Regions from separate parts of the Brevibacillus choshinensis genome, predicted to be linked through region 2. Evidence: riboswitches for the same ligand, from Rfam matches in the RefSeq annotation. Region 2 holds a riboswitch; the other holds the start of a gene.
The links. Region 2 has a riboswitch for cobalamin ahead of JNE38_RS19995 (ABC transporter substrate-binding protein). Riboswitches for the same ligand answer to the same signal wherever they lie in the genome.

Region 1: linked by a shared signal. The riboswitch ahead of cobO (cob(I)yrinic acid a,c-diamide adenosyltransferase) and the one ahead of JNE38_RS19995 (ABC transporter substrate-binding protein) in region 2 are both predicted to bind cobalamin.

What each region holds. Positions count from the first base shown of each region.
Region 1 is NZ_CP069127.1:1,223,263-1,231,333, forward strand. Features, by position in the region: gene JNE38_RS06555 (ABC transporter permease subunit) at 1-210, opposite strand, end outside; gene JNE38_RS06560 (ABC transporter permease) at 225-1,229, opposite strand; gene JNE38_RS06565 (ABC transporter substrate-binding protein) at 1,255-2,874, opposite strand; gene JNE38_RS06570 (M15 family metallopeptidase) at 2,939-3,649, opposite strand; gene JNE38_RS06575 (hypothetical protein) at 3,854-4,894, opposite strand; cobalamin riboswitch at 5,013-5,227, shown strand; gene cobO (cob(I)yrinic acid a,c-diamide adenosyltransferase) at 5,354-5,902, shown strand; gene cobD (threonine-phosphate decarboxylase CobD) at 5,902-7,005, shown strand; gene cobU (bifunctional adenosylcobinamide kinase/adenosylcobinamide-phosphate guanylyltransferase) at 7,006-7,551, shown strand; gene cobS (adenosylcobinamide-GDP ribazoletransferase) at 7,548-8,071, shown strand, end outside.
Region 2 is NZ_CP069127.1:3,967,855-3,975,925, forward strand. Features, by position in the region: gene JNE38_RS19985 (ABC transporter ATP-binding protein) at 1-522, opposite strand, end outside; gene JNE38_RS19990 (FecCD family ABC transporter permease) at 527-1,564, opposite strand; gene JNE38_RS19995 (ABC transporter substrate-binding protein) at 1,566-2,558, opposite strand; cobalamin riboswitch at 2,772-2,927, opposite strand; gene JNE38_RS20000 (MBL fold metallo-hydrolase) at 3,040-3,987, opposite strand; gene JNE38_RS20005 (phosphotransferase family protein) at 4,096-5,022, opposite strand; gene JNE38_RS20010 (pyridoxamine 5'-phosphate oxidase family protein) at 5,176-5,754, shown strand; gene JNE38_RS20015 (SRPBCC family protein) at 5,791-6,204, opposite strand; gene JNE38_RS20020 (SDR family oxidoreductase) at 6,236-6,991, opposite strand; gene JNE38_RS20025 (DUF3626 domain-containing protein) at 7,144-8,071, shown strand, end outside.

The DNA of each region.
Region 1 (8,071 bases), 2.7 Mb from region 2:
CGGTGGTGCGAAACGCTGCGTGATGTTGATCTTGGTCGGATCGTATGAGCTGATCAAAGGTGCACAGATCGAAGCCAGCAGGATGACGAGAAGCAGAAACAAGCCGAACAGCGTCAGCGGATTTCTGCGGATTTTATACCAAAAGGGGTTGACCGTCTTCGTGGTTGCCAGTCCTGAAATGCTTTCTGTTTTCGCAGTCATGCCAGACATCGGATATCCCCTTTCTATTCCTTGATTTGTGGATCGAGTGCGTAGTAAGTAAGGTCAACGAGCAGGTTGATGATCACGTACCCGAACGAAATGACAAAGGTAAAGCCCATGATCGCCGGGAAGTCGAGAAAAGCGATGGATTCGACGACGTACTTGCCCATGCCGGGCCAGCTGAAGATCGTCTCCGTGACCACCGCTCCGCCCAAGAGGGAACCGAACGACAGACCGACGACGGTAATGGTAGGAATCAGGGCATTGCGCAGGGCGTAGCGAAATAGCAGGACCGGGCCGTGAATGCCGTTTGCAAGGGCGGTCCGGATGTATTCTTGGCCGAGGACCTCAAGCATGCTGGCACGCACCTGACGGGTGACGATAGCCAGCTGGGCAAAAGCGAGCGTGCAAGCAGGCAGGGCCAGATGCCACAGGCTGTTGCCGAAAGCGGACCAATTTCCCGTCACGAGGCTGTCAAAGAGGTACAGTCCCGTGATGGTGGGTGGGGGTGTAACCGTCAGATCGATGCGGCCGCTCGAGGGCAGCAGATCGAAAAACTTGTAAAAAATCAAAATGCCAATCAGTCCGCTCCAAAATACGGGAGTAGAGATGCCGGCGATAGAAAAGAAGCGCCCGGCGTGATCCCAGCCTGTATCTTTTCTCACGGCGGACAGGATGCCGATAGGAATACCGATGACGATCGCGATGATGAATGCGGTCAAGGCAAGCTCCAGTGTGGCAGGGAAGAATTTGATCAGATCGTCGACAACGGGCTGCTGCGTACGGATCGAGTCGCCGAAGTCACCTGCGAGAAGTCCTTGCATGTAGGTAAAATATTGGACCCAGACCGGCTGGTCTAGGCCCAATTGACGGCGGACTTCCTGCAGCGTTTCCTCACTGGCGCGTTGCCCAACCATCATTCGAGCTGGATCACCTGGGATGACGTGAGAGAGAAAAAACGTGATGAGCGTCACACCCAACAGGACCAGCACGAGCATGGAGAGGCGTTTGGTGATGATTTGTCTCATGAGGAAAGCACTCCTTCAAACGGCTTTATTTGGACATTTCGGCGAGGTTGTAAATCCCCTCCAGCATCGGGTTGTAAACAAAGCCTTTTACGGACTTGCTGACAGGGAGCAAGAAATCTTTTTGGTACAGATAGAGGTATGGAGCTTCGTCGATCGTGATCAGTTGAGCTTCCTTGTACAGCTTTTCACGCTCGGCCTTGTCGTTGATGGAAGCGGCTTTGCGTACCAGCTCGTCCACCTTGCCGTTCTTGTAGAACGCGCGGTTTCCGGCGAGGCCGAAATTGACGGAATCGAACCAGTAGTTCATGAACATGTACGGATCGCCGAAGTCAGGGCTCCATACACCCATGGCGAGGTCAAACTCCCCTTTGTCGATCATTTCGCGGGAAGTCGCATACGCAATCTTCTTCAGGTTCAGCTTCACGCCGATGTCAGAGAAAAAGGCTTGCAGAGCGAGTGCTTCTGTTTCCCACCAGGCTTTGTTGTCGGAGTACAAGAGATCGATCGTCAGGTTGGCAGCGCCTGCTTCAGCCAGCAGTGCTTTCGCTTTTTCCACATCGCGCTTGTATTGAGGAGCGGATTCGTCGTAGCCCCACAGGCCTTTTGGAATCGGACCGCGCATTTGGGTAGCGTAGCCTTCTTGGACGGATTCGGTCAGGGCATCGTAATCGATTGCGTAGCTAAGCGCTTGGCGTACTTTTGGATTTTGCAGAGCCGGATTGCCTTTGGAGGAGTTTACGTAGATGTAGTCGACAAAGAGGCTCGGCTTTTGCAGGACATCGACGTTCGGCAGATCTTTGAGTGCTTTGAGCTGCTCGTTTGGAATCCCTTCGGCGATGTCGATCTCGCCTTGTTCGAGCTGCAAGCGTTGTGCAGTAGCATCTGGGATGATTTTAAAGAAGATGTTTTGGAGTGCAGGCTTCACAGATGAGTTCGGGTTGAGAGTCAGCTTGAGGTATTCGCCTTTTCTCCATTCGGTGAGCTGATAGGGACCGCTGCCCATGGTGTTGTTTGCGAGGAAGTTTTGGCCGAGATCACCATTTTGTTCTTTTTCCATGACCTTCGGATTGACGATGCCGCCATAGTTCGCTGCCAGGGTGGAAAGGAACGGCGGGAAGTTCTTCGAGAGAACGAATGTGACGCTGGTCGGGGAGTCTACTTTTACTTCTTTGATCACACTGTAGACGTCAGCAGGACCTTTTTTGATTTTGAGAGTACGGTCAAAGGTGAATTTCACTGCTTCGGCGGTAACGGGAGTGCCGTCCGAGAATTTGTTGCCTTCCGCGAGAGTGAAGGTCCAGGTAAGACCGTCTTCGCTCACTTTCCATTCTTTTGCCAGACCCGGCTTCACTTCGGTCGTCTCACCGTCGTACTCGACCAGACGCTGGTAGGTAGGATAGGTGATTTTCCATGCGCTGTTGTCAAAGGTGACGGCTGGATCGAGTGTGCCTTGATCGGAAGTGATCCCTACGAACAGCGTGTCAGCCGGAGTAGTTGACGCAGGCTTCGCTGCCTCGGCAGGTTTGCTTTCCGCTGGCTTGGCCTCACCCTGGGACTGGTTCGCTGGCGCGCTGCTGCACGCGGAAACCATCAGGGAGAGGACGAGCAGGGAAGAAGTGAAGAGAGATGACCATCGACGCTTCAATGAATTCGACCCCCAAAGACTATAATATATTTAATTAATTTTTAATATATTGCAAATATTGACCTTATTCAACAATTTTTTCGTTCATTTCCAAAATCCCGCCGTAGATCGGCTGGCTGTTAGTCTGACGGGCCCAGGAGCGAGTACCGTACTCGTAGTGCCACCATTCATGGGAGTAGTTCGTGAATCCGGCGCTGATCATGACGTGGTAAAGAAGACGGCGGTTGCTCTGAATCTCCAAATCTTTTTCAGTAGGCTCCGCGAGCTCCTCGAAGTGGCGGGTCATCGCCAACTCGGTAAAATCGTCAAAATCCGTCCCCATGTCCAGCCAGCCGCCTGGTCCGGCGATAGTCAGGTCGACCGCTCCACCAGAGAGGTGGGGAGAAGGGATTTGAATATCGGTCGTAGGCTTTGCGACGAATTTGCTGAGCTCCCGGGTAATCGCTTCTTCATCCGTCCAGCCTTGTGAGAGCAGGTCTTGGCGGAATCCTTCGTACAAGGATGCTTGTACTTCATAGGAACGCCAGCCATCGAACACGACCAGCTGCAAGCCGTCTGGAAGCCGTTCGGCGGCAAGTGCCAGTCTGTCCGCCGCTCCCTTGCGCAAATAGGCTTCGGTCTGGGTGCCCGCATAGCCGAGATGGTAGTAAGCGGGATAGACTGTGATTCTGGGAGACAAGGTAGAGAGAGGGACCATCGCTTCGCCGCATTCGATCACAGGAGGCGTGAAAGCTGTCCGGTCATCGTGTATGGCTGGAATGCGAGGATAGTTCATTTTCGTTCACCTCCTTGGGCAGGTTTGATTGTTTGAAAGAATTGGGCGACTTTAGGAAATATCGTAGCGGAAAAAGGGTTTTTAGTAAACTGTAATTATATTTAATTTTCTGCAATTATGAGTCGGAGTACATGAAAAAAGTGCCTCTTCAAGCCGTGGACAGCTTGCGGGGCACTCGCTTTTTTGCATTTTCATCGTTTTTTTCTAACGAACGTAGATTTTGGTTTTTGCTTTGCCTACTCGTATTTGGCCGCTCGAGTCTTGCTTGACGCTGACTTCGAGGGTGTACGTTCCCTTTTTCGCGGGCTTGAAGCGGTAGATGTATTTGTATCCGCGAAGGTCGTCATCGTAGGTACCGATGAACTGGACTACGCTCGGATTGTTCCACGACATGTAGTGCTCGGAGGAACCCGAATCCTTGTTCAAGGGATAAGTGACAGTCAGATAGATTTCTTCCCCTGCTTTCATATAAGCCGTGTTAGGGGAGAGGGAGACGGCGATGGTGGGGTTTTCTTTGACTTCGAATTTGTAGAATCCTATACCCTCCCATACTTCTTTTGTCTTTTCATCCTGCATCTTATTGAAAAAGAAAGGCATATACGTTCCCGGTATTTTCGGCGTAAAGTAGCCGGTCGTTACATAAAAGTTTCCTCTGCGTACGGTGCGGACTTGCTCGACTTTTTGCGTGTCATCCACTGAGTTCATGGAGTAAAAGTGAAAATTCCCTTCTTTTGTTATTTCCCCTTTGTAGGGCGTAGTCACGGTAAATTTGATTTTTTGTCCGACGATCAGATTCTTAGACGGGGAGATCACGAAACCAGAATCCACACTTGGAATGACTCCAGGCATGTTGTCTTTGACGCGGATGGTCACGGATGCGTGGCCGACCCATGCTTGCCCTTCTCCATGCATGGAAATGGAATAGTCAAAAGTCTTTTCCCCGATGTATTCCGCTTGGAAAGTCACTCTCGAAACATAATGACCGTCTACGATCTTAGTCTCAGCAGACTCTTTGACATTTGTGAAAAAGGCCTCGTAATAGTCTCCTTTCTTTTCTGTGACAGCTTCGATGGTGATTTCATCATCGAGTTTGGGCTCACCTTCCTCGGATAACACCGTCAGCTTCACCGGCACTTCTATTTTTTCCGCTGCTTGTGCCGGCACGTACGCAAACAGCAAGGCCACCATGAGCAATCCCATCCAGACAGCCCGAATACGAGACAGATTCTTACATGATTCCGCCAACTTTCTCACTCCTTATTTGGAAGATATATCCTAACCATTTTCCCAGCTTTTGCTTGAATCCCCACAGGCATTTGCTATTATTAAAGCAAGTGCTTGTCATAGAAGACAGCGTCAATTGAATACGTTAGTACAAACAGGTCCTTGTTTCTGCGAAATCCTTTTGCAGGAGCAAGGTTAAAAGGGAAGTTTGGTGAAATGCCAACGCGGTCCCGCCACTGTAAGAGAGGAGCCCATCTTCACGGCGTCAGCCATCCACTGCCCAATAGGGAGCGGGAAGGAGAAGAGGGGTGATGATCCTCGAGCCAGGAGACCTGCCTGTTTTTGTGTGTGCACTGATTTCCTTCGGGTCAAAGGAAGAGGTGAGGATCGTTGCTTGATTGCCATCCGCGCTTTGTTTTCCTTTCATGTTTGAGGGAGAACGAAGCGTTTTTTATTTATTGATTTGCGGGAGGATTCACAATGAATAAACAAGACGCCAAACGAGGATTGCTGCTGGTCTATACAGGAGACGGCAAGGGAAAAACAACGGCTGCACTCGGGCTCGCTGTACGGGCTACGGGTCGGGGCAAAAAAGTGCTGATGGTGCAGTTCATCAAGTCGCCGGAACGTACCTACGGGGAAAAGCTCGTCTTTGACAAAATCGGGATTGAGATCGTGCAAAAGGGGATTGGCTTTACCTGGACCAAGACGCCGGAAGAGCATCGCGCTGCCTTGAAGGAAGCGTGGGACTATGCGAAGGAACAGCTGCTCAGCGGCGGCTACGATGTCGTCATTTTCGATGAGCTGAACAACGCGCTGGCCATCGACCGTTTTCCTATTGATGACGTGCTGCCCCTTGCGGATGTGCTGGAGACGATCCAAAGCAGGCCGAAGCATATTCACCTCGTGATTACGGGCCGAAGCGCCAAGCAGGAAATCATGGACATGGCTGATCTGGTGACAGAGATGAAGCCGATCAAGCACTACTACGATGAAGGAATCCCCGCTGTGTTGGGAGTGGAATTCTGATGGGCGTGCTGGAAACCTTCGGGCATGGCGGTGACCTGCTGACAGCGGCTGAGCGGTTTGGCGTGGCCCCAGGCGAGTTCCTCGATTACAGCGCCAACATCAATCCGCTCGGGATGCCGGAGAGTGTCAGACAGATGCTGGTCGATTCGATCGGAGAAGTGACGAGATATCCGGACCCTGGGCACCGTGAGTTTCGTCAGGCTCTGGCTGATCGCCTCGGTTTGCCACAGTCATGGCTGCTGTCTGCAAATGGAGCGGCAGAAGCGATGGCAATCGCGATTCTCGGTCTCGCGCCGCAGACGGTCGGAGTGGTCTATCCGTGTTTTTCCGAATACGCGCAGCTCGCCACCCAGTTCGGCGCACGAGTCGTCGGCTGCTACGGCGTGGAAGAGAATGGATACAAGCCGGATATGGGAGATCTGCATCGATTGTTTGAAGAAGCCGATCTGATCTTCGTAGGCTCACCGAACAATCCGACAGGCGTCTTGTACCAGCAGGATGAGCTCTTGAAAATGGCGGACTGGGCTGAGCAGACGAAGACGTGGCTGGTCGTAGACGAAGCCTTTCTCGACTTTGTGGAGGAGGAGCGGCAGTTTACATTGGCGGATCGGTTAGAAAGCTTTCCGCACGTCATCCTCATGCGATCGATGACCAAGATGTACGCGATACCCGGACTGCGCCTCGGCTACGCGATCGCACATCCCGAGGTGATCGGCCGCATGCGCGAAAAGCAGGTGAGCTGGAGCGTCAATGCATTGGCGCTGCGGGCAGGGGTGCTTTGCCTTGCAGAGCAGTCATACGAGGAAAAGACGCGCGAGTTGATCGCTTTCGAACGTGACTACCTCACCCGGTTTATCCGAGATGAGCTCGGCTGGAAGGTCTGGGCGGGGGAAGCGAACTTTTTGCTGATGCGTTCGCCGGCCTCTAAGACCGCCGAGCAATTGCAAGCGCTCCTCGGCAAAAAAGGAATCCTGATCCGAAGCTGTGCCATGTATCCGGGCTTGACTGCGCATGATGTGCGGATCGCCGTCCGCGGTCCAAAGGAAAATGAACGGCTGGTGAAAGCCCTGCGCGATGTCTGGTGCGACGGGAGGTGGGCGTAAGTGAGTCTGATCCTGGTGACAGGAGGCGTACGCTCCGGAAAAAGCCGCTTTGCGGAGGAACTGGCCGAGAAGACGAGCGGTTCCGTGATCTACGTAGCGACAGGGGAAGCATGGGACGAAGAGATGACGGCGAGGATCGAGAAGCATCAGGCCCGCCGACCCGCTCATTGGGGATGTGTCGAGGCTTTTGGTCAGCTCGCCGACGTGCGTGCCGCCAGTGCCGGTTATGAGGTGGTGCTGGTCGATTGCCTCTCCACGTGGGTGAGCAACCGGTTGATGAGCGTGCCGGAGCCAGAATGGAGAAGCGAATCGATTACACAGGAAATCGTGCGGGATGCGAAAGAATGGTTGGCGGGCGTGGCCGAAGCTGGACAAAGCCAAACCGTCATTGCCGTCACCAGCGAGGTCGGATTGGGCGGAGTCGCGATGAGCAGGCTGGGGCGCTGGTTTGCCGATGTGCTGGGGGATGTCAATCAGCTGACAGCTCGGCAGGCTGATACGGTCTATGCCATTATGGCCGGAATTCCCTGGAGGATCAAGGGATGAGCGCGCTGTGGCATGCGATATCGTTTTTTACGAGAATCCCGGTGCCGTGGCTAAAGCCTTCGGAGACGGCATGGAAAAAGAGCGTCAACTGGTATCCGGCAGTGGGCATTGTCATCGGGCTGTTGCTATGTGCCATTAACCAAGCAGCCCTTTACTTGTTCAGCCCTCTGCTGGCTGCCGTGTTGACGCTCGGGATATGGGTGTACATCACAGGTGGCCTTCATCTGGACGGTTGGATGGATCTGGCAGACGGTCTGGGCAGCAGTCGTCCCCGCGAGCAGGTCTTGGCGATCATGAAGGACAGCCGAGTCGGAGCAATGGGGGTACTGGCGGCCATCCTGCTACTGCTGCTCAAAGCGGCTTCCCTGGCTGAGCTGGCTCGCTTGGAGTGGGCACTGCTGCTCCTCGTGCCGTTCGCAGCGAGGACGCATGTACTCCTCGCGATCCGCTTTTGGCCGTACATATCCGCTGAGAAAGGCATCGGGAGGGGCATCAGTGAAGGACTGTCCTCCCTGTCGAT
Region 2 (8,071 bases):
GATTTGATAGCCGATATCGAGATACGTCGTCGGCTCATCGAGCAGGAGCAGCATCGGCTTTTGCACGAGGGATTTCCCAAGGGCAACACGCTGCTTTTCTCCTCCGCTCAGCTGGTCGAGCGTCCGATCCTCCAGCTCTGCCAGTCCGAGCATGCCTACAATTTCATCAATCAGTGGAGTGGGATCCTCTGCTTCTTCGCCCAGCCAATTTTGATAAGGAAAACGTCCCATCTCCAATACTTCACGCACACGAAAGCCGACCGGGGGGAGCGCTTCTTGCTCGAGAACCGCCAGAAGACGGGCAAGAGCTTTGCGCGAATAGGAGCCGATCGGCTTTTCCGCTATCAAAATCTCTCCTCCATCGGGCGAAATGACGCCGGAAATCATTTTCATCAGCGTCGATTTGCCGCTGCCATTTGGTCCGATGATGCCAAAAAACTCTCCTCGCTCCACCGCGAAGCTCACGTCTGTCACAACGGATTTCCCGTGAAAAGACTTGTGCAAGGCTTTGACCTCGATCATCCGGCTACCTCCCCCCTGTTCGTTTGTTCTTTTTCAGCAAGTATGCAAAAAACGGAGCTCCCAAAAACGCGGTGACTACGCCAAGCGGTATCTCCGTCGGAACGAGAAGCATTCTCGCAAGCGTATCGGCCCAGAGCACATAAATCCCGCCAAAGATCGTCGCCATCGGTATCAGGATACGATAGTCCGGCCCCACCAGCATGCGGACCAAATGAGGAACGACCAGACCGACGAAGCCGATGATGCCTGAAATGGATACCGCAGCAGCCGTAACCAAAGTCGAGACAACCAGCACGATCAGCTTCGTCCGATCGACATTCACGCCCAAATGCGCAGCCTGCCTTTCTCCCAGCGCAAACAGGTTGAGCGCACGAGAGTATGCAATCAAAATGACGAAACTGACGATCAGATACGGCAGCAGGACATAGGTAAAGGACCAGCCGCGAAATGACAGGCTACCCATCAGCCAGAACACGATCTCGTTGACCGTCTGATCGGACAGCGAAACCATAAAGGATACCAATGAGCCCAAAAAAGCCTGTACGACGACCCCAGACAAGAGCAATGTCTCTGTCTGCAGCTTGCCCTGCGTGTTGGCCAGCCTCATGACAATCCAGAGGCTGAAAAAGCCAGTGAGAAATGCCAAGACAGGGGTGCTCCATTCACCAAGGAAGGGGATCTGCAGTCCAAACAGAATCAAAAAGGCAGCCCCAACAGCCGAACCGGAGGCGACTCCCATGGTGTAAGGATCAGCCAAGGAATTGCGCAGGACTCCCTGAAACCCTGCTCCAGCCAAGGACAGACACGCTCCGACCAATACAGCCAGGACAACCCGGGGAAAACGAACCTTCATCACGATCTGTTCGGCTGATTCCGGCCAACTCCCTGCACCCATGTTTGAAAAACCGGGAATCTGGTGCAGCAGAATCAGCCACACCTGAGAGAGCGGCAGATTGGCTGCCCCTAGGGAAATGCTGATGATGACAGATGCGAGCAACAGCAGGAAGCCCGCCCCTATCCAAGCAATCAGTCTTCCCCTCATGCTATTTCACCAAATCGGGATAAATGGCCTTGGCTACCTCTATCAGTCCTTCTGTGATGCGTGGACCTGGGCGTGACAGCGTATTTTGATCCATCCCGAAGATCTGTTGGTCGCGAATCGCCTTCATCTTTTCCCATCCGCTGCGGTTTTTTATGATATCTTCCAGTTGCTTGCCCGTTTTGTCATCCGTGATGCCTTTGGCGTATAGAATCACATCCGGATCGTCCTTGACGATTTTTTCTTCGCTGATCGGGTTCCACCCTTCGGTATCCGCCGCAATGTTTGTCGCCCCTGCCATGGTGATCAGCTCATCCATGAATTCCCCTTTTCCGACCGTCCAACCCGGTGAAAATTCGAGGTACACCTTTTTTCTGTCTTCCGGCTTCACATTTTTCACGGCATCTTTCACCCGTGCAATATCGTTCTTCATTTGAGCAACCAATTTCTCCGCTTGCTCTTGTCGATTCGTAATCGTTCCCATCACCAGAATGTTCGCCATAATGTCGTCCACTTTTTTCGGCTGGGTCACATAGACAGGCATGCCTAATGTTTTCAGCTTCTCTGCCACCGGCTTTTCCATGGAGATGCCGCCGATCACGAGATCAGGGCTCTGCGACAGGATAGCTTCTTCATTCGGCTTCACGACTCCGCCGACCTTCGGCTTTGACTTGGCTGCCTCTGGATAATCATCGTAATCGGACACTCCGGCAATCTGCTCATCCAAGCCGAGGGCAAACAGGATCTCGGTCTCGGCCGGGGAAGTGGAGACGATCCGTGAAGGTGCTTTGGCGATCGTCACCTCTTTTCCAGTTGCGTCTTTGACCGTAAGCGGATAGGTAGTCTGTTTAGCTGCAGTCCCGGCGGCAGTATCCGTGGCTGACTGTTGCTCGGCCGCAGGTTTCTCAGGCTGTGCTGGCTGACTGTTGCTGCAGCCAATCAGACTCAAGGTTGCCAAAACTGGAAAGGCCAGCTTCCAAAATCGATTCACTTTCATTCCCTACTTCTTCCTTTCTTCACTCGTACGCCCATTGATAAGCTCGGCTACGCGAGGCCTTTGGCAGACTGGATAAGAATCCGCCGCATGTAAAAAACCCTTCGCTCCCACTACAGAAGCGAAGGGTCGGTTTCAGGTCCCAAATGGCGTACGTACATGCTTTTCCATTTGCACGAGACAATCGTTCCGGCCGCTCCTTTCCGCGAAGGAACACAGCGCGCAAGCAAACAGGCAGGTCTCCTGGCTATCGGGGCATCGAAATCGACATGAACCCGTTTACAGTGGCGGGACCGCGCCGGACTTGCACCGGCTTCCCTTTTCACCCTGCCCCCAAAAGGGGCGATAGGCACCTGTTCACAACTACTGTTATGTAATTGTCCACCTGCTCATACTCCCCCATCATATTAGCATTCCTTCCTCAAAAAAAGAAGAACCAATGCCCCCTTTGCGAGTGCCGGCCCTTCTTTCCCTGAACATGAAACTAGCGGCTTTTCTTTTGCAAATAATCGACAATCCCCATCGAACAGACAGACAGGTCCAGCGAGATGACCTCGTATACCTCATGATCTTCCGGGACGTTTCGCAACTGCAAACTGGCTTTTACCCGATTCAGAAGCCGCTCGGCCAGATCGTCATGCGAGAGTCCTTTTGCCAAGACCTCTTTCCCTTCACGTACAAATACCGGGAGCCACTCGGTGATTTGGCTGTATACATCCGCTACCTTCTCCGTCGCGCCGAAGTGACCGAAGTAGATGCGGCTTAAGTCCCGCGCTCTGTAACGCTCAATGGAGCCAAGCATTTCATCCGGATCAAACTGGTTGGGTGAAGTAGATGGCAAGAAGAGATCGATCCCGTCTCTGCGCAGCTGCGGGTAATGCACACCTACCGTATCTCCTGTAAACATGCCGTTGCTGACTGGATCGTATATGCTGAAATGATGCTTCGCGTGCCCGGGAGAATCCATGAATTCCAGCACGCAATCCGGTCCGATACGGAGGGTCTCCCCATCCGCTTTGGTAATCAAGCGATTCTGTGGAACGGGCACGATCGGCTCGAACAGGGAATCAAACTGTTCTCCGTAGACCGCTCGCGCACCATCTATGAGGCGGCTCGGGTCTACAAGATGTCGCGCTCCCTTTGGATGAACCACGATCGCTGCATTCGGACAATCGCGCAAAAACAATCCAGCGCCACCCGCATGGTCCAAATGAATGTGGGTGACGATGATGTATTTGACTTGCTCCGTCGTGTAGCCCAGCTTCGCTAATCCTTCTCGAATATAGGGAACAGACACACTGGGGCCAGTTTCGACCAAAGTCAATTCCCTTTCTTGGATGACATAAGTACCTGTGCGTTCCTTCCAGCCCATGTCATGACCGTCGATCAGATGGATGCGGTTCCCCAAGTCGAGTGGTTCTGCCTGCTGCATACCTAATCTTGCCTCCTTTGGATCGGTGCTTGCTTTGTCCTATTGCTCGAATATTTCCACTTTACCACAACACGGCCAGGTTTTGTTTGAATGGCTCTCGAATGGCCCTCAGCACTCGTTCAACAGGCTTTTGGCGTACGCTTCCAGCCGTTCGGCAATCAAGGCGTCGGTCAATCCCGTGACCCCGAGCGCTGTCCAGCCCGCATAGACTTGCGGCTCTCCAAAGAGAATGTCGGTCAAGGATAATAAATCCCAGTATGGATCATAGTGAAAGCTCGGTCCCGCATAGCTTTGATAAGCAGCTAAGAACGAATCGGCTGTCGCAACATCGAATAACTGGGCGAGATTGACCCGGCAATGTCCGATATCGATTCCGGCAGGTCCACGGCAGGCATTTACCCAGTCCACCACTCCACTTACGGCGTGACAGTCCCATAGCACGTTATTCGGGTGATAATCTCTGTGGATAAAACAAGGCTCGAATTCGGGAAACGGCCGTCTGACATATTCGATCACATCTTTCCACACCTTGGGATTCCGTGTCCAATCAGGGGTCGCCAGCTTCTGCACATCGTTGTAGGAATAGTAGGCCCACGGGAAGTCTGCAGCTGGGGTGGCATGAATCTGCACAAGCGCTTTGGCGAGCCCATTTAACCAACCAGCTTCGTCTTGGGGCTGCAAAACGACAGCGCCCTCCAGCTTGGACATCAGCACGGTGGGTACGCCGCATTTTTCTCCATGCGGGTCGCTTGCGAAATACTGTGGCACCGGCAGGCCTGTCCCGTCCGCCAAGCGTAGGCTCTCTGCTTCATGCACGGCCAGGTCCGGTTCGGCACGCAGCCATTCCTGATTGTCAAACTGGCGGAGAACATAGTCCTTCACGACCCCATCCACTCGAAGGGAGACCGTGTGAATGATCGATGATACTCCGCCGTACAGCCGAGTAATGGAATGCACTTGTGCCGATGGACTGACAGAATCCGTCACCCATCGGAGGATTCGATCCGGCACTCTATTTTCAGACTGAAACGTCAATTCCTTCTCCCTCATTTCGATGGATTCACGTGAATGCATACATGTACCGGCTGCCACGATGGGGCTCATAGAACAAAGGGATACCCAATGCTTGCGACGAACTCTTCTTTTATAAAAGAATCCATACGATTTCGATGGCAGGGAGTGTTTGAGTTGGGGAAACTTTTTTCGGAGATTTTGCCTGAACACGCAGCCTTCATTCAGAAACAACGCATATTTTTTGTAGGATCTGCTCCTCTGGATGCGGATGGGCACGTCAATTTGTCCCCAAAAGGATATGATGTGCTGCGAATCCTGTCCCCCACTGAGGTCGCCTATCTCGACTTGACGGGAAGCGGAAATGAAACGAGTGCCCATGTCGATGAGAACGGACGGATTACCCTGATGTTTATGGCTTTTGAAGGGCCGCCCATGATCCTGCGCTTGTACGGGAGAGGCCGTGTCGTACTCCCTGGCACGGATGAATGGGAGCAGATGGCTGGCCATTTTGAGCTTCTTCCAGGTGCCCGCCAGATTATTGCCGTGACCTTGCATGCTGTCAAAACCTCATGCGGCTACTCCGTTCCGTTCTATTCCTACACCGGCGAACGGGACACCCTTCAAAAATGGGCAGAAGTAAAAGGGGACGATGGGCTGCTCGCTTACCATCGCGAGAAAAATGCACAGAGCATGGACGGGGTGCTGACTCCGATTGGACGTCGTCTTGCCGAGCGATCAGACGCTGCTGACTAACAGCCTATCTGCGATATCAAAACGGGCATGCGCTCATCACGCATGCTTTTCTTTTATTTTTTCCAGGACCGCTTCCCAATGCATCTTCATTTCTTCCCGCACTCGCAGATCACTCAGATTCTCTTGGTGAAAGCTGATCGTCGTTTTGCCCGCTGTTTTGCTCAAAAAGCGTATCTGCAAGGTGCTTGGCTTTTGCCACTCTTTCTTTTTCCACGTCAAACGTATTTGCTGAAACGGCTTCACAATGCGCAACTCACCCGAAATTCCTTCCGCCGATTCAAAACAATGCTTAGGTTCGATCGAAACAGTGGCGAGCGTTCCCAGCCATAGTCGCAATCCCGACTCTGACATCAGACTGTTCCAGGCATCTTCTGGTGAGAGCGAAAGCGTTCTTCGCACTCCGATTTGAACTCCCACCGATGCCGTTTGTCCTACTGCTTTCTTCTCCATATTCGCTTACTCCCCTCCTGATTCATGTCACTTACCTGCGCAAAAATCCTCCCTCTGAATTGATGACTTGTCCCGTGATCCACCCGCCTTCTTCGCTGGCTAAAAAGACTGCCAAGCGCGCTGCATCCTCTGGCTGTCCCATGCGACCCAGCAAAAATTGAGGGAAGAGCCGCTCTTCCAGCTCGGGTGACATCCAGCCTGTATCGGTAGGGCCGGGGTTAATCGCATTCACCGTGATTCCCAGTGGAGCCACCTCGGCAGACAACGACAGGGTAAAAGCCGAAATCGCCCCTTTGCTCGCCACATACGCCAATTCGCCTATCATAGGCCCTTGTCCCTGACCAGAAGTGAGGTTGATGATCCTCCCTTTTTTCAGATCGGCCTGACTGAGGCGCCGGGCGAATACCACACTCAGAAGGCAGGTCGCTCTCACATTGACGGCGTAATGGGCATCCAACATATCCGCATCCAACAGCTCATAGCCGTCGCGCGTCGAATAGGCCGCGTTGTTCACCAGGATGGTCGGCTCGCCGATTTGTTCAGCAGCTGCGTCTAGCAATTGCACAGGTACTGCCGGGTCGGCCAAGTCAAATGACATCCCTGCACATCGAACCCCATATTCTTCTATTTCCTTTTGAAAACCCAAAGCCCAGTCCGGCTCTGCCTGCCAATGGGTGAAAAAAATATTCGCTCCTTCCGCGGCAAATGCACGGGCAATTGCTGCACCAATGCCTTTTTTATGGCTGACACCGGTGATCACCGCGTTACTCCCTTTGAGCCTCATCATAGATTCACTCCTCGGGTGTCCGACTTATTCTCCTAGTCTATTTAGCCTAGCGGTTGTCCTTTTCCTGTTTTTTCAAATCAAGATTTTCTTGGCAAAAGGGATGTACTACAATGGATAAAAATCGCTTGGAAGACAAATGAGGAGGATGAACCGTGGATCCATTCGTCCATCAATCACAGCAGCTACGCTCACCGAAATCATTAACGGCCGCACAGACTTTCGCCTTGCAGTTTGTCCACACTCAATCCGTGGAGCTGCAAAAGCGAATGCGTGAACAAGCAGCTTCCATCCTTCAACATGCTGGAGTCGACTTTGCGACGGTGGAGGATTTGCTGGCAAACATCCGACAGCATGCTCGTGTCACACTCAACTTTCATCCAGACCGAATCCTTCCCGGCGGCATCTCCGTGGTAGAGGGGCTTTTCGCGGCTGGCAGCTATCAAAGCCAATTTGAGACCGGCGTCACCAACGGTAGCCGTACCGCCTTTCCCGGTGGAGATCGTGATCGCTGGGAGGAGAAATTATTCGGGGGCGCCTACCAGTCATCGACCGACAGGGGGAAGGAACGGCCCAAATACGGTGCTCTCAACCTCATGAATTATGCGGATGGCGCGTCCCCGCGATTTGGCTCTTGCTATATTCAGCTGCGACCTGAACTGCTGCAGCGTTGCACGTTCACTTTTGGCGACAGCCATACCGGACCGGAGCATTTCGGGACGCTGGATTCTTTCGACGCTATTCTTGCTGCTCTACTGCACAGCGCCGATACCGGTAAAGAAGCGCTCGGCTCACCGAACATGGATGTACCTGCTGTGGTCCATCAGCTGCTAACTCCACGGACAAAGGATTTTCAAGAGGCAAATCACCGAGTCGGCCGCGCATTGGACGATTATATCGAAGCCCAAATCCACGGGGATATCGACCTCCGTACAGATGTCGAGGCGTTGTTTGCAGATCCATCCTACCGGGACACGGACATGGAGAGTTTGCTCCAGCAGCTGTGTAACCGCTACGGAATCGAGCTCATTTGGCATCCGGGCTTTGCTCTCCCCGTGCGAGAGGTGCCCGTAGACTTTCGAG